One region of the Streptosporangium sp. NPDC051023 genome, then DNA from elsewhere that is predicted to be linked to it. Evidence: predicted binding sites of a transcription regulator. Region 1 holds the regulator's gene; the other holds the start of a gene.

Evidence for each region. The regulator HrcA, encoded in region 1, represses chaperone genes, less so after heat shock. The targets are predictions, from matches to a motif close to TTGGCACTCTCNNNNNGAGAGTGCCAA.
Region 2: groL (chaperonin GroEL) is a predicted target of HrcA. The motif match lies at 3,904-3,930, and genes of this name have one in related genera.

The regions. Positions count from the first base shown of each region.
Region 1 covers NZ_JBFBCE010000021.1:83,951-91,355, reverse strand. Annotated here, with positions in the region: gene AB0395_RS16415 (histidine triad nucleotide-binding protein) at 1-218, opposite strand, end outside; gene AB0395_RS16410 (SigE family RNA polymerase sigma factor) at 515-994, shown strand; gene AB0395_RS16405 (hypothetical protein) at 1,221-1,541, opposite strand; gene AB0395_RS16400 (16S rRNA (uracil(1498)-N(3))-methyltransferase) at 1,694-2,425, opposite strand; gene dnaJ (molecular chaperone DnaJ) at 2,483-3,622, opposite strand; gene hrcA (heat-inducible transcriptional repressor HrcA) at 3,635-4,648, opposite strand; gene AB0395_RS16385 (hypothetical protein) at 4,832-5,596, shown strand; gene AB0395_RS16380 (DUF3097 domain-containing protein) at 5,654-6,469, shown strand; gene AB0395_RS16375 (DUF4870 domain-containing protein) at 6,494-7,246, shown strand; gene hemW (radical SAM family heme chaperone HemW) at 7,302-7,405, opposite strand, start outside.
Region 2 covers NZ_JBFBCE010000003.1:27,371-34,775, reverse strand. Annotated here, with positions in the region: gene AB0395_RS02730 (AAA family ATPase) at 1-1,837, shown strand, start outside; gene groL (chaperonin GroEL) at 2,133-3,758, opposite strand; gene AB0395_RS02720 (cold-shock protein) at 4,082-4,282, opposite strand; gene AB0395_RS02715 (MoaD/ThiS family protein) at 4,654-4,929, opposite strand; gene thrC (threonine synthase) at 4,952-6,241, opposite strand; SAM riboswitch class I at 6,256-6,396, opposite strand; gene AB0395_RS02705 (RNA polymerase sigma factor) at 6,532-7,092, opposite strand; gene AB0395_RS02700 (trehalose-6-phosphate synthase) at 7,189-7,405, shown strand, end outside.

The DNA of each region.
Region 1 (7,405 bases):
ACGGCGTGCGCCGCCTTGAACACGTCGTCGGCGAGCCCGTCGTCGGCCGCGGCCAGTGCCGCCGCGTTCGGGTAGTGGTCCTTGGGGATCACGAGGACATGAGTCGGCGCCTGGGGGTTGACGTCTCTGAAGGCCAGGGTGCGCTCGGTCTCATGGACGATCTTCGCGGGAATCTCCCCGGCCACGATCCTGCAGAACAGGCAGTCGGCTTCGCTCACCATGCAGGCACCCTATCCCCCTGGGCATCCCTGCGGGCCGTTGTCAATCGGTGATGGTCCATCGTCAGCAAACAAAGATCCACCCAGCTAAGGTAAGTATGCAAAACTTCAACAACGACAGCCCATGCGATTAGCACGATGTGGCCGCCTGGCGAGGACACGACTGGGTCATGCCCCCTAATGAACCGGAAGAGCGTAAACCCTCTGGGAAGGCCGAGCGTCCCACTGATGTGACCACCGAGACCCTCGTGGCCGACAGGTCGCTGGGAGCGGTGCCCGTCGGTTGGGACGCCGACATGGCCGTTACCGCGCTCTACAGCGCGCACTATCGGTCTCTTGTGCGTCTCGCAGTTTTGCTCGTCCGCGACATGGCAACCGCGGAGGAAGTCGTGCAGGATGCGTTCGTCGCCATCCACGGCGCCTGGCGTCGCCTGCGTGACACCGACAAGGCACTCGCCTACCTGCGCCAATCGGTCGTCAATCGATCACGCTCCGTGCTCAGGCACCGCGCGGTCGTGGAGAAGTACGCACCGAAGGGACTGCCCGACGCGCCGAGCGCAGAGAACGGCGCGATCGGCGAGCTGGAGAGGTCCGCCGTCATCGAGGCGCTTCGCGGCCTGCCCGCCCGGCAGCGGGAGGCCCTGGTCCTGCGCTACTACGGGGACCTGTCGGAAGCGCAGATCGCCCACGCGATGGGCATCAGCAAAGGCGCGGTCAAGAGCCACACGGCTCGAGGCATGGCCGCCCTACGAACCTCACTGGAGCAACTGTCATGACCGACTCCCCCGACGAGTACGGTGAGCTGCTCCGCCGTGCCCTGAGCGCGGAGGCGAACTCGGTCGTTCCCTCCCCAGACGGACTGGAGATCATCCGCGCCCGCATAGAACGACGGGGGCTCCGCGGCCTGATGTGGTGGCGCGCCGGAGCCTCCGTGGCAGGAGCTGTCCTCGTCGCGGCGACCGTCGTGATGGTGGTCCCGCAGTTCCGTCAGCACGTGGCCGATCAGATCCAGAGCGGCGAGGTCAACTTCACGGTGCCGACGAAGCCGGAGATGTCGGCCACATCACGACCTCCGGTGAGAGTCGGCACACCGCCTCCGGCCCCGGCCAGGCCGAGCGTGACGCCGCCCGCGCCGCTGCCCGCCACCTCCAGGCCGGGGACGCCGAGCCCGAAGCCGTCGGCGAAGCCGTCGAGGACTCCCAAGCCGACGCCGTCGCCGAGCTGCCCGACGGCGCCCGCGAACAGCAACACGGTCGAGCCCGAGGGGCTGCCGAAGGGGTGCGGCGAGAGCGAGACACCGGCTCCTCCCCTGCCTTCTGACACGGGGTCCTCGGACTCCCCGTGCGCGCTCGACGAGTGCCCGCCGGGGGACGGGCCGCGGACCCCGATGCCGACGGAGGTCTCCGGTCCGACGCCGACAGGCGGCCGCTAGCGGCCGCCTGTCCCCCAGGCACAGGGGACGGAGCGGGCCGGGCTCACCAGCGGCCCGTGCGCGCCTGGAGCACCGCCGCCGCCGCGACACCCGCCGTCGAGGTGCGCAGCACCGTCGGCCCGAGGAGCGTGGGTACGGCTCCCGCCCCCCGGAAGGCGGCGATCTCCTCCTCGGCGACACCGCCCTCCGGCCCGACGACCACGACGATGTCGCCGTCGGAGGGAAGGGCGAGAGTGGAGAGGGGCGAGGCCGCCTCCTCGTGCAGCACGACGCCGAGCGCGGCCCCGGACAGCAGCGCGGCGACCCCGGAGGTCGTCGCGGGCTCGGTCACCTCGGGCAGCCGGAAGCGGCGAGCCTGCTTGGCCGCCTCCCGCGCCGTGGACCGCCAGCGGGCCAGCGACTTGGCCGCCCGCTCGCCCTTCCATTGGGTGACGCACCTGGAGGCGGACCAGGGCACGATCACGTCGACCCCGGCCTCGGTCATCATCTCCACGGCCAGCTCGCCCCTGTCGCCCTTGGGCAGCCCCTGCACGACGACCAGGCGCAGACGCGGCGGGGGCACCTCGTAGCGGCGCAGCACCTCGACGCGGAGCGAGTCCTTGCCCGCGTCACGGACCACGCACTCGGCCACGGCCCCCGCGCCGTCGGTGAGATCGAGCCGCTCCCCGGCACGCAGCCGCCGTACGGCCGCCGCGTGGCGCCCCTCGGAGCCGCCGAAGGTGAACTCGGGCCGGGCCAGGTCGCCGGGCTCGGCCAGGAAGACCGGGACCGTCATCGGCCTTCGGCGGCGTGCCGGAGGACCCCGAGGACGGTCCCGCGAACGGCCGCCGGGTCAGCGGCCATTGAAGGCGTCCCGCAGGCGGGAGAAGAAGCCCTGCTGCCCCGGAGCGAACTTACCCGGCGGACGCTCCTCGCCGCGGAGCTTGGCCAGCTCGCGCAGGAGCTCCTCCTGGGCGGGGTCGAGGCGGGAGGGCGTCTCCACGTTGACGTGGATCAGCAGGTCGCCTCTGCCGGTCTCGTTGAGGCGCTGGACGCCCCTGCCATAGAGCGGGATGGTCTGCCCGGACTGGGTGCCGGGACGGACGTCCAGCTCCTCTGTGCCGTCGAGCGTCTCCATCGACAGGATCGTGCCGAGCGCGGCCGCGCTCATCGGGATCTGCACGGTGCAGTGCAGGTCGTCGCCGCGGCGCTCGAAGATCTCGTGGGGGCGCTCGACGATCTCCAGGAACAGGTCTCCCGGCGGGCCGCCGCCGGGGCCGATCTCACCCTCGCCCGCGAGCTGGATGTGGGTGCCGTCCTCGACGCCCGCGGGGATGCGGACCTTGATGGTCCGCCGGGTGCGGACCCGGCCGTCGCCGGAGCACTCCTGGCAGGGGTTGCGGATGATCGAGCCGAACCCGCCGCACTGGGGGCACGGGCGGGACGTCATGACCTGGCCGAGGAAGGAGCGGGTGACCTGGGAGACCTCGCCGCGTCCGTGACAGAGGTCACAGGTGTCGGGGTGGGTGCCCGGCGCCGCGCCGGAGCCGGTGCAGACCTCGCAGAGGACCGCGGTGTCGACGACCAGTTCGCGGGTGGTGCCGAAGGCGGACTCTTTCAGGTCGAGCTCCACCCTGATGGTGGCGTTTCGGCCCCTGCGGGCACGCGAGCGGGGACCTCGGCCGCCCCCGCCGCCCGCGGCGCCGAAGAAGGCGTCCATGATGTCGCTGAACGGGAAACCCGCGCCGAAGCCCCCCGCGCCCGCGCCCGCCGAGGCGAACGGATCGGCGCCCATGTCGTACATCTGGCGCTTGTTGGGGTCGGACAACACCTCGTAGGCCTGCGTGATGTCCTTGAACCGCTCCTGGGTCTCAGGGTCGGGGTTCACATCGGGATGCAGTTCTCTGGCCAGGCGGCGGTAAGCCTTCTTGATCTCTTCCGCACTGGCGTCGCGCCGCACCCCTAGGGTGCCGTAGTAGTCGCTCTTAGCCACTTAGTTGACCTCTTAAGATGCAGCCAGGATCTGGCTGACGTAGCGTGCCACCGCGCGCACCGCGCCCATCGTGACCGGGTAGTCCATACGTGTCGGACCCAGCACACCGAGCCGGGCCAGTTGCTTGTCTCCGGAACCGTATCCGGCGACGACGATCGACGTGCCCTGGAGACCGGTATAGGGGTTCTCCGAGCCGATCCGCACCGTCAGCGCCGACAGGTCCGAGGTCTCGCCGAGCAGTCGCATGAGCACGACCTGCTCCTCCAGTGCCTCCAGCACGTCGCGGAGCCCGACGGTGAAGTCGGCTCCCGCGAGGTTGGCGGCCCCGGCGAAAACGATCTTTTCATCATGCCGGTCCACAAGGGACTCCAGCAGCACCGACAGGATCGTGGCCGCGAGCGGCCGGTCCTCCGCCGGGAGTCGTTCGGGCAGGTCGGCGACCAGGTCGGGGACGTTGGTCAGCCCACAGCCGTCCAGGCACGCGTTGAGGACCGCGCGCAGGTGCGCCACGCGGTTCTCGTCGACGACGTCGGGCAGCTCGACCACACGCTGCTCGACCCGCCCGGTGTTGGTGATGAGCACGAACATCAGGCGGCGCTCGCTCAAGGGGACCAGCTCGACGTGCCTGACCTTGGAGTTGGTGATCGTGGGGTACTGGACCACGGCGACCTGCCGGGTCAGCTGTGCCAGCAGCCGCACCGTACGCATGACGACGTCGTCGATGTCGACCGCGCCGGCGAGGAAGGTCTCGATGGCCCTCTTCTCCGCGCTGGACAGCGGCTTCACCTGTGAGAGACGGTCGACGAACAGCCGGTAGCCCTTGTCGGTCGGCACCCGGCCCGCGCTGGTGTGAGGCTGGGCGATGTAGCCCTGCTCCTCCAGCACCGCCATATCGTTGCGGATGGTCGCGGGCGACACACCGAGGTTGTGCCGATCCGCGAGAGCCTTCGAACCCACCGGCTCGTTGGTGGACACGTAGTCCTCGACGATGGCGCGTAGGACCGCCAGCTTGCGGTCGTCAACCAACGTGCTCACCTCCCTACCTGCGCTCGGACGGGAAACGTCAGGTCTGGCACTCTGTGTTCCCGAGTGCCAAGTGTACGGCTCCCGCCCGCGGGGTGCGATAACACGGCACCACGATGACGGAAGCAAGCCATTGTCAAGTCAGCTGCTATCGCTATCCAAGCGGTAAGCGCCACAATCCGGTATATGTCCAATGATTTCGGATCCCCCTCGGGTGACGGCGCCGCGCACGTCCCCGGTCACGGCGCCCCCCAGCAGCCATACGGTCAGCCCTACCAGCAGCAACAGCCCTACCAGCAGCAGGGCGGCCCGACCTACGGCTATCCGCCTCCCGGCTACGGCGCCCCTCATCAGGGCCCGCCGCCGAAGGTGAAGGTGAAGCCGAGTGTCGGCTGGATCGTCGGCGCGTGGCTCGTCTTCGTGCTCAGCGTGATCATTGGCATCGGCGGCTTCGCGGGCGGCATCTTCAGCGCGATCACCGACGCCGCCCCCGCCAGCTCGTTCGGCCCCGGCGAGAAGACGACGGTCAGCCTCGACCCGGCGGACAAGCCCGCCATCTACGTCGCCGCCGCGAAGGGCACCAACTTCGAGTGCCAGATCGAGGGCGACCCGGGGAGCGTCAAGCTCCAGCAGCCGGGCATACAGCAGACCGTCACCGCGAACGGGCAGTTGTGGGAGCTGGCCCTGCGGATCGGGGTCGACAAGGCCGGCGACTACCCGATCACCTGCACCACCTCCGACAACGCGGACGCCAAGTTCGGCGTGGGCAAGGAGATCGCCGCGAACTCGGTGGTCGGCGGCGCGCTCGTGCTGATCGGGGTGCCGAGCTTCGGCTTCCTGCTGGCCGTGATCGTCACGATCGTCGTGCTGGTCAGGCGGAGCGGCGCCCGCAAGCGCCAGGCCGCCGCCGCGGCGGCCCAGTGGGGACAGCCCGGACCGTACGGCAGGTGACGGCGGCTTTTGCTACCGTCCACTTGATCCCCGGCGAGAGAGGGTTGGCGGTCGGTTATGTATGAGCGTGACGTGCTGGCGGGAAACTGGCGGCGCCCCCTGAAGGGGAAGATCCCTCAGGTTCCCGCGGAGCTCGACCTGGTCGTCGAGGACGCGGACAGCGGCTTCTGCGGCGCCGTGGTCGCCTGCGACAAGGAGGCCGTCACGCTGGAGGACCGGTTCGGGCGACGGCGGTTGTTCCCGCTCGAACCCGCCGCGTTCCTCCTCGAGGGCAAGACGGTGACGCTGGTGCGTCCCGCCACCGCGCTGCGGACCCCGAGGCGCTCCGCCTCGGGGTCCATCGCGGTCGAGGGCCTGCGGGCCAGGGTCGCCAGGGAGAGCCGCATCTACGTGGAGGGCGTGCACGACGCCGCGCTGGTCGAGAAGGTCTGGGGACACGACCTGCGCGTCGAGGGCGTGGTCGTGGAGTACCTCGAAGGCGTCGACCACCTGCCCTCGATCGTCGAGGAGTTCGAGCCCGGCCCGGAGCGCCGCCTCGGCGTGCTCGTCGACCACCTGATCGAGGGGTCCAAGGAGAGCAGGATCGCGGCCCAGGTCTCCTCACCCCACGTGCTGATCGTCGGGCACCCGTTCGTGGACGTCTGGCAGGCGGTCAAGCCGTCCGCGCTGAGAATTCCCGCCTGGCCCGCCGTACCGCGCGGCGTACCCTGGAAAGAGGGTGTCATCGCCGCCCTGGGCTGGAATCTGGAGCCCGGCGACGCGTGGCGCCGCGTTCTCGGATCGGTCGCCACCTACACGGATCTGGAGCCGGAGCTCCTCGGCCCGGTCGAGGAGCTGATCGACTTCGTGACCGCTCCCGGCGAGGATGGCTGACCCCGTACCCCGTCAGGAGGGGCCATGAGCGACACTCCAGAGAATCCACCGCGCGAACCCGCCGGAGAGGACCAGGCCCGGGATCCGGACCCGCAGCCCTCAGCGGGGCAGACCCAGCCCGGACAGCTGCGGCATCCGCCGCAGGAGCACACCCAGCCCGGACAGGCAGAGCCGGGCCACATCCAGCCCAGCCAGGAACAACCGAGCTACATCCAGCCCAGCCAGGAACAACCGGGCCACGCCCGGCCCGGTCAGCCCGGCGACAGCCCGTCCGGCTACGCGCAGCCCGGTCACGGCTGGCAGGAGCAAGGCTGGCAGGGGCAGGGCTACCCGCCGCAGGCCGCATCGCCGTACGACCAGGGCGCCTACGGCTACCAGGGGTCGTATCCCCCTCCCGGGTACGGCGCGCCCGGCGGCTACGGCTACCAGACCTTCCCCGGCGCGTACGGCCCGCGCCCCGGCACCGACGACACGACCATGGCGATGCTCGCCCATCTGCTGGGTCTGCTGACCTGGTTCATCGGCCCGCTGGTGATCTACCTCGCCAAGAAGGACGAATCCCCCTATGTGCGGGCCCAGGCGGCTGAGGCGCTGAACTTCCAGCTCACCCTGACGATCGCCTACGTGGTCTCCTGGGTCCTGACCATCGTGCTGATCGGCTTCCTGCTGATGCTGGTGGTCTGGATCGGATCGCTCATTCTGATGATCATGGCTGCCGTCGCGGCCAACCGCGGGGAGAACTACCGCTATCCGATGAACATCCGGTTCGTGAACTGATCGTCACGGCGGACGAGGAGGGCGCGGGTCACCTGGCCCGCGCCCTCAGGACAGGTCAGGTCAGGTCTCGCACCAGGGCATCGGCCAGCAGGCGCCCGCGCAGCGTGAGCACCGCGCGGCCCGCCTTGAACGGTTCGACCTCGAGCAGGCCGTCCGCCA
Region 2 (7,405 bases), on a different contig from region 1:
CCAGCGGGTCGCGGCGCTGGCCGACCACTCGGGTACTCCCCTGTTCTTCGGCCGCCTTGACCGCGCGGTCGAGGACGATCTCCCGGGAACCGTCTACGTCGGGCGCAGGCACGTCCACGACGACCGCAGCCGCCCGCTGGTGATCGACTGGCGGGCGCCGGTCTCGCGGGCGTTCTACCAGGCGAGCCCGTCGGAACCGATGGACCTCGCCCGCCGCCGCAGGTTCGGCTATCACGGCGGCGACCTGACCGCCTACGAGGACGAGCCGCTCGATCAGGGCGGCGCCCTCGGGCAGAGCAGGATTCTCACCGAGGAGATCGAACGGCCCCGCTCCGGGCCGATGCGCGACATCGTCGCGACCATCCAGCCGGACCAGGACGAGATCGTCCGCTCCGAGCTGAGCAGGACCGTGTGCGTCCAGGGGGCGCCCGGCACCGGAAAGACCGCCGTCGGCCTGCACAGGGCCGCCTACCTGCTCTTCACCCACCGGGAGAGGCTCGCCAGGTCCGGCGTGATGATCGTCGGCCCCAACCGGGCCTTCCTGTCGTACATCTCCTCGGTGCTCCCCGCGCTCGGCGAGGTCAAGGTCGACCAGACCACCGTCGCGGGCATCCTGGGCGACCACTCGACGCCCGAGAACCCCGCGGTCAGCGCGATCAAGGGCGACGCGAGGATCGTGCCGGTGCTCAAGCGCGCGCTGTGGATGCACATCGTCAAGCCCGTCGAAGGCGTGCTGTTCACCAAGGGGATCAACCGGTACCGGGTGGCCGACCACGAGGTTCGCGAGATCGTCGCCTCGCTGCGCGGCACCACCCGCTACGGCCCGGGGCGCGCGGCCCTCGCCCAGCGGCTGGCCCACATGGTGCTCGTCCGGATGGAGCAACGCGGCGAGTCTCCCGACGACCGGGTGCAGGACGCCGTCGCCAGATCGAAGCCGGTCAAGCAGGTGGTGGACGCGGTGTGGCCCAAGCTGACCCCGCAGCAGGTGCTCCACAGGCTGCTCAGCGACCCCGCCTTCCTCGCCACCGCCGCCAAGGAGGACCTGACCGCCGAGGAGCAGGCTCTGCTGCTGTGGGTCAAACCCGCCAAGTCCTTCCGGTCCGCGAAGTGGTCGGCCGCCGACGGCGCGCTGATGGACGAGCTCGGCGACATGATCGAACGGACCGCCCCGCTCGGGCATCTGGTGGTCGACGAGGCCCAGGACCTGTCGGCCATGCAGCTGCGCGCTCTGGGGCGGCGCTGCCGTACGGGATCGGCCACCGTCCTCGGCGACCTCGCGCAGGGGACGACCCCCTGGTCCGCCCGCTCGTGGAAGGAGGTGCTCGCGCACCTGGGCTTCGAGGACGGGGCGGTCACCGAGCTCACCCTCGGCTTCCGCGTTCCCCGGGAGGTCCTCGACTACGCCGCCAGGCTGCTGCCCTCCGTCGCCCCCGACCTGGCTCCGCCCCGGTCGCTGCGGCCGGGCATCGGTTCCCTCTCCGTACGGCCCGCCCCCGACCCGGCCGCGTCCCTGACGGAGGCGGTGCGGGAGGCACTGGCCCGCGAGGGCTCGATCGGCGTGATCGTCCCCGACGCCTCGGTCACCGAGGTCTCCACTGCCCTGGCGTCCCTGGATCACCGGGTGCTGAGCCAGGACTCGGCCGAGGAGCACCGCCTTCTGGTCGTCCCCGCGACCCTGGCGAAGGGCCTGGAGTACGACCACGTCATCGTGGTCGAGCCCGCCGACATCGTGAACGCGGAGCCCCGCGGTCTGGCCCGCCTCTACGTGGTTCTGACGAGGGCGGTCACCTCCCTGACCGTCCTGCACACCGGCGACCTTCCCGCCCAGCTGCGTTAGGTTCCGCCCCTCTCGCCTGGAACGCCGCCGGTTATGCTCCACAGCCTGAATGGTCCAGATGGGTGAAGCCTCTGGCGTCTTCCCGGCAAAGGTGAGACTTCTCGGGAAAACGAGCCGCCCTGATCTCATCAGTGCTCGGAACCGCCGTGAAACGAACGACAATTGGCTCCGGAAGGTCAATCCCCTTTCGGAACATCAGGCTCTGGAGCATCGGCAGGAAAGAATCCGGTGCCCGAGAAAACCAAAGAGGCAGCCCCGGCACCTCGGGACCGCCTCTTTGGGAAAGCGCCTGGACTCAGAAGTCCATGTCGCCGCCGCCGGGAACGGCAGGAGCGGCTCCGGCCTTCTCGGGCTTCTCGGCGATAACAGCCTCGGTGGTGAGGAAGAGCGCCGCGATGGAGGCGGCGTTCTGCAGCGCGGAGCGCGTCACCTTGGCCGGGTCGATGATGCCCGACTCGAACAGGTTGACGTACTCGCCGGTGGCGGCGTTCAGGCCCTCACCCGGGGTGAGGTTGCGCACCTTCTCCACCACGACGCCACCCTCGAGACCGGCGTTGACCGCGATCTGCTTCAGCGGCTCCTCAAGGGCCTTCTTCACGATCGCGGCACCGGTGGCCTCGTCGCCCGCCAGCTCGAGCTTGTCGAAGGCCTTGGCGCCGGCCTGCAGCAGCGCGACACCACCGCCGGGGACGATGCCCTCCTCGACGGCCGCCTTGGCGTTGCGGACGGCGTCCTCGATGCGGTGCTTGCGCTCCTTGAGCTCGACCTCGGTGGCCGCGCCCGCCTTGATGACGGCCACGCCGCCGGCCAGCTTGGCGAGGCGCTCCTGGAGCTTCTCGCGGTCGTAGTCGGAGTCGGTGTTCTCGATCTCGGCGCGGATCTGGTTGACCCGTCCCGCGATCTGCTCGGCGTCACCGGCGCCGTCCACGATGGTGGTCTCGTCCTTGGTCACGATGACCTGACGAGCCCGGCCGAGCTGGTCCAGCGAGGTGGACTCCAGCTTCAGGCCAAGGTCCTCGCTGATGACCTGGGCACCGGTCAGGATGCCGATGTCGCCCAGCATGGCCTTGCGGCGGTCACCGAAGCCCGGCGCCTTGACCGCGACCGAGCGGAACAGGCCACGGATCTTGTTGACGACCAGGGTGGCCAGGGCCTCGCCCTCGATGTCCTCGGCGATGAGCAGCAGCGGCTTGCCGGCCTGCACGACCTTGTCGAGAACCGGGAGCAGGTCCTTGTTCGCGGAGATCTTGGAGTTGACGACGAGGATGTACGGGTCGTCGAGGACGGCCTCCATACGCTCCGGGTCGGTCACGAAGTAGGGCGAGATGTAACCCTTGTCGAAGCGCATGCCCTCGGTGAGCTCGAGCTCGAGGCCGAAGGTGTTGCTCTCCTCGACGGTGATGACGCCTTCCTTGCCGACCTTGTCCATCGCCTCGGCGATCATCTCGCCGATCTGCGGGTCGCCCGCGGAGATGGAGGCGGTGGAGGCGATCTGCGCCTTCGTCTCCACGTCCTTGGCCAGCTTGGACAGCTCCTCGGAGACGCGCTCGACGGCGGCCTCGATGCCCTTCTTCAGGGACATCGGGTTGGCGCCCGCGGCGACGTTGCGCAGGCCCTCGCGGACCAGCGCCTGGGCCAGCACGGTGGCCGTGGTGGTGCCGTCACCCGCGACGTCGTCGGTCTTCTTGGCGACTTCCTTGACGAGCTCGGCCCCGATCTTCTCCCACGGGTCCTCGAGCTCGATCTCCTTGGCGATGGAGACACCGTCGTTGGTGATCGTGGGGGCGCCCCACTTCTTCTCCAGAACGACGTTACGGCCCTTCGGGCCGAGGGTCACCTTGACGGCGTCCGCGAGCTGGTTCATACCACGCTCGAGACCGCGCCGGGCGTCCTCGTCAAACGCGATCATCTTGGCTGCCATACGGCTAGACCTCCCAAACACAGGGTGGCTTGCACCAGATCGAGCCGACGCCCGCGACGGCATACGGGCCCGCGACTCCGTTCGGCGGGCCCCATCGTCTCGATCCAGGGTTGGCACTCACCAATGAGGAGTGCTAACCAACTGTTTAGCACTCTCCCCTGGCGAGTGCAAGCCAAGGTCCGGTTGACCTGGTCTCAGCTTAGGCGAAGGCCCGGCCCGCCGATGGAAACGACGAGCCGGGCCAACGTTCCGGAGGCGATCCGCACGAACTGCGCTGTCGCGGGATCCGCCGACGGTTCCCGGCGAGCTCTGACGGAGGCGAGTCAGACTGTCCGGACGGATTCCGCCTGAGGTCCCTTCTGTCCCTGCGTGATCTCGAACTCGACCCGCTGGCCCTGTTCGAGCGCACGATACCCATCCATCATGATCGCGGAGTAATGGACGAAAACATCCTTACCACCGTCTACCGCGATGAAGCCGTAGCCCTTGTCCGCGTTGAACCATTTGACGGTGCCTTGCGCCACTTCCGACTCCTCTTACTGGGCTTGAGGGACACCGCCCATTCCTTCGCGATGTCCTCAATCTCCGAGGCGGAGACATCGCCTACGTCGATCGCCCTCGACCATACCTGTGGGAGCCCGTAGGGCAACAGAGTCAACCAGCAAACTACCGCTTTACGGACGCATTCAGCGCCCTGACATAGTTTTGCTATCACGATTAGTTAGTTAAATATTACATTATGTCTTGACCTCAAAAATATGAGCTTGCATCACAAAACACGACACCCGCACGCGGCCAGGCCGGTGCGGGTGTCGTGAACACGGTCGAAGGGCGCCGTTTCATGACAACGGGCGCCCGGGCCCACCTGGGGCCCTCTCAGGGTCTTCGCCGAGGCTCAGCCTCCGGCGACCGCCGGGATGATGGAGATCTGAACTCCGGGCGGAGTCGCCGTGTCCAGGTTGTCAGCGAAACGGACGTCCTCATCACCCACGTACACGTTCACAAAACGACGAATCTTGCCCGTTTCATCGAGAATACGGGCGCCGATGCCCGGGAAGTCAGCGTCGAGCTTCTGGAGCACGTCCCGAAGAGTCTCGCCCTCTCCGTTCACCTCGGCCGCGCCGTCGGTGTACGTACGGAGAATCGTCGGAATCCGTACAGAAACACTCATAATTCAGTACCTTTCACGAGTTCTAGGCGACAACCGCACGAAATGCGTCAAGAGAGGGCCTGATGACGGCGGTGGGGCGTGCCTGGTCGGCCACCGCGTCGAGGGTCTTCAGGCCGTCGCCCGTGTTGAGAACCACCGTCTCCGCGTCGGGGTCGATCTTCCCCGACTCGACCAGCTTGCGCAGCACACCGACCGTGACACCGCCCGCGGTCTCGGCGAAGATGCCCTCCGTCCTGGCCAGCAGGCGGATCGCGTCGACGATCTGGGCGTCCGTGACGTCCTCGACCGCACCGCCGGTGCGCCTGGCGATGTCGAGCACGTAGGGACCGTCCGCGGGGTTGCCGATGGCCAGCGACTTGGCGATCGTGTCCGGCTTGACGGGGCGGATCACGTCGTGGCCCGCCTTGTAGGCGGCGGAGACCGGGGAGCAGCCCTCAGCCTGGGCCGCGAAGATCTTGTAGGGCCTGTCCTCGACGAGACCGAGCGCGATCAGCTCCTTGAACGCCTTGTCGATCTTCGTGAGCTGGGAGCCGGACGCGACCGGGATGACGATCTGGTCGGGGATGCGCCAGCCGAGCTGCTCGGCGATCTCGTAGGCCAGGGTCTTGGAGCCCTCGGCGTAGTACGGCCTCAGGTTGACGTTGACGAAGCCCCACTTGTCGCCCAGCTCGTCACCGATGAGCTCGGAGCAGAAGCGGTTGACGTCGTCGTAGGTGCCGTCGATGCCGACGAGCCTGCCACCGTAGACGGAGGCCATGACGATCTTGGCCTGCTCCAGGTCCGCGGGGATGAACACGCAGGCGTCGAGCCCGGCCCGCGCTGCGGCCGCGGTCACGGCACCGGCCAGGTTGCCGGTCGAGGAGCAGGAGAGGGTGTGGAAGCCGAAGTTCCTCGCCGCCTCGACGGCGATGGCGACCACGCGGTCCTTGAAGGAGTGCGTGGGGTTGCCCGAGTCGTCCTTCACGTGCAGCGAGCGGAGGCCGAGCTCACGCGCGAGGTTGTCGGCCTTGACGAGCTTGGTCCAGCCCGGCGCCATGTTGGGCTTGGTGGCGACGTCCTCGGGAACCGGCAGCAGGGAACGGTAGCGCCAGATGTTGGTCGGCCCCTGTGCGATCTGCTCTCGGGTCACACGCCCGAAGTCATAGGCGATCTCAAGGGGCCCGAAACACTCGATACAGGCGAAGCTCGGGCCGAGCTCGTAGCGGGCACCGCACTCACGACAGGACAGCGCGGCGGCGGGGCCGAAACGCCGATCGCGCACGTCGTCGACGCGGCCGAGCGAGGAGGTGGTTTCAGTGTTTGCGAGCGCCATGAAGCGAGGCCTTTCCCTCATCTTCGTCTGCGACCACCCTGGTCACAGACCGGAATTGGCACCTGTCCCGGCCGACCTCGCCAGATCGCGAGTCTTGAACCGGGAGGGTTGCCGGGGCTTCGCAGGGCCGGTCCCTCCACCCCTCTGGATGAGCAATATGCAGTTGTGGACCTGACACGCAGGTCTCATGCACTCTACCTCGCCCCGCCGCGATCCTGGCCAGCCGTCTCGCCAAATGAGACAAAGCATGTCAAAGATCGGACAGGGCGTCGGGAGACGGGTGCCGGAGGTCAGAAGCCGTAGGCGTCGCCGAGCGCTCCCTGGACGTACTTGCGGGCCTGGTGGATGCGCGACTTCGCGGTGCCGAGCGGGATGCCGAGCTGGTCGGCGACCTCGTTGTAGTCGAGCTGGCAGATGTCGCGCAGCACCAGCGCCTGGGCCAGGTCGGGCTTCTCCGCCTCGAGCGCCTCCATCGCGTCGAGCAGGTCAAGCCGGGAGCCGGCGATCACGCTCACCCGGGCGACGTCGGGTTTGTTGTGCAGCGGCAGCTCGTCCGAGCTCTGCTCGGCGGAACGCCGCTTCAGCGAGCGGTAGGTGGTACGCGCGCAGTTGGCGGTCACGATGTGCAGCCACGTGCTGAACCGTGCCCGCCCCTCGAAGCGACCGATGTTGCGGGCCACGGCCAGCAGGGTGTCCTGGGAGGCCTCCTCCGCGTCCTGCCGGTAGGGAAGGATCCGCCCGCAGTGCCGCAGCACCTCGGGCTCGATCCGCTTCAGCAGCTCGCCCAGCGCCCGGTGGTCGCCTCCGGCAGCTGCGCGGGCCAGTTCCTCGGTCGTCTCGTCCAGCGCCATCACGAGCCCCCATCAGCGGTCATAGTCGCTCGACATCCTACGGTCGCCGGTTATGTTTGGTTAACCTTCGGGACAAGCACGTCCCTAGGCGAGGGGATCAAAATGAGTGCGATTTTGGTGGCCTCGAACCGCGGCCCCGTCTCCTTCACCCTGTCGGAGGACGGCGCACTGACCATGCGCAGGGGTGGCGGCGGCCTGGTCTCCGGCCTGTCGGAGGTGGCCAAGGACCTCGACGTCCTGTGGGTCTGCGCGGCCCTCTCCGACGGCGACCGCAGCGCCGTACGACTGGCGCCGGGCGGCCGTCTCGACCAGG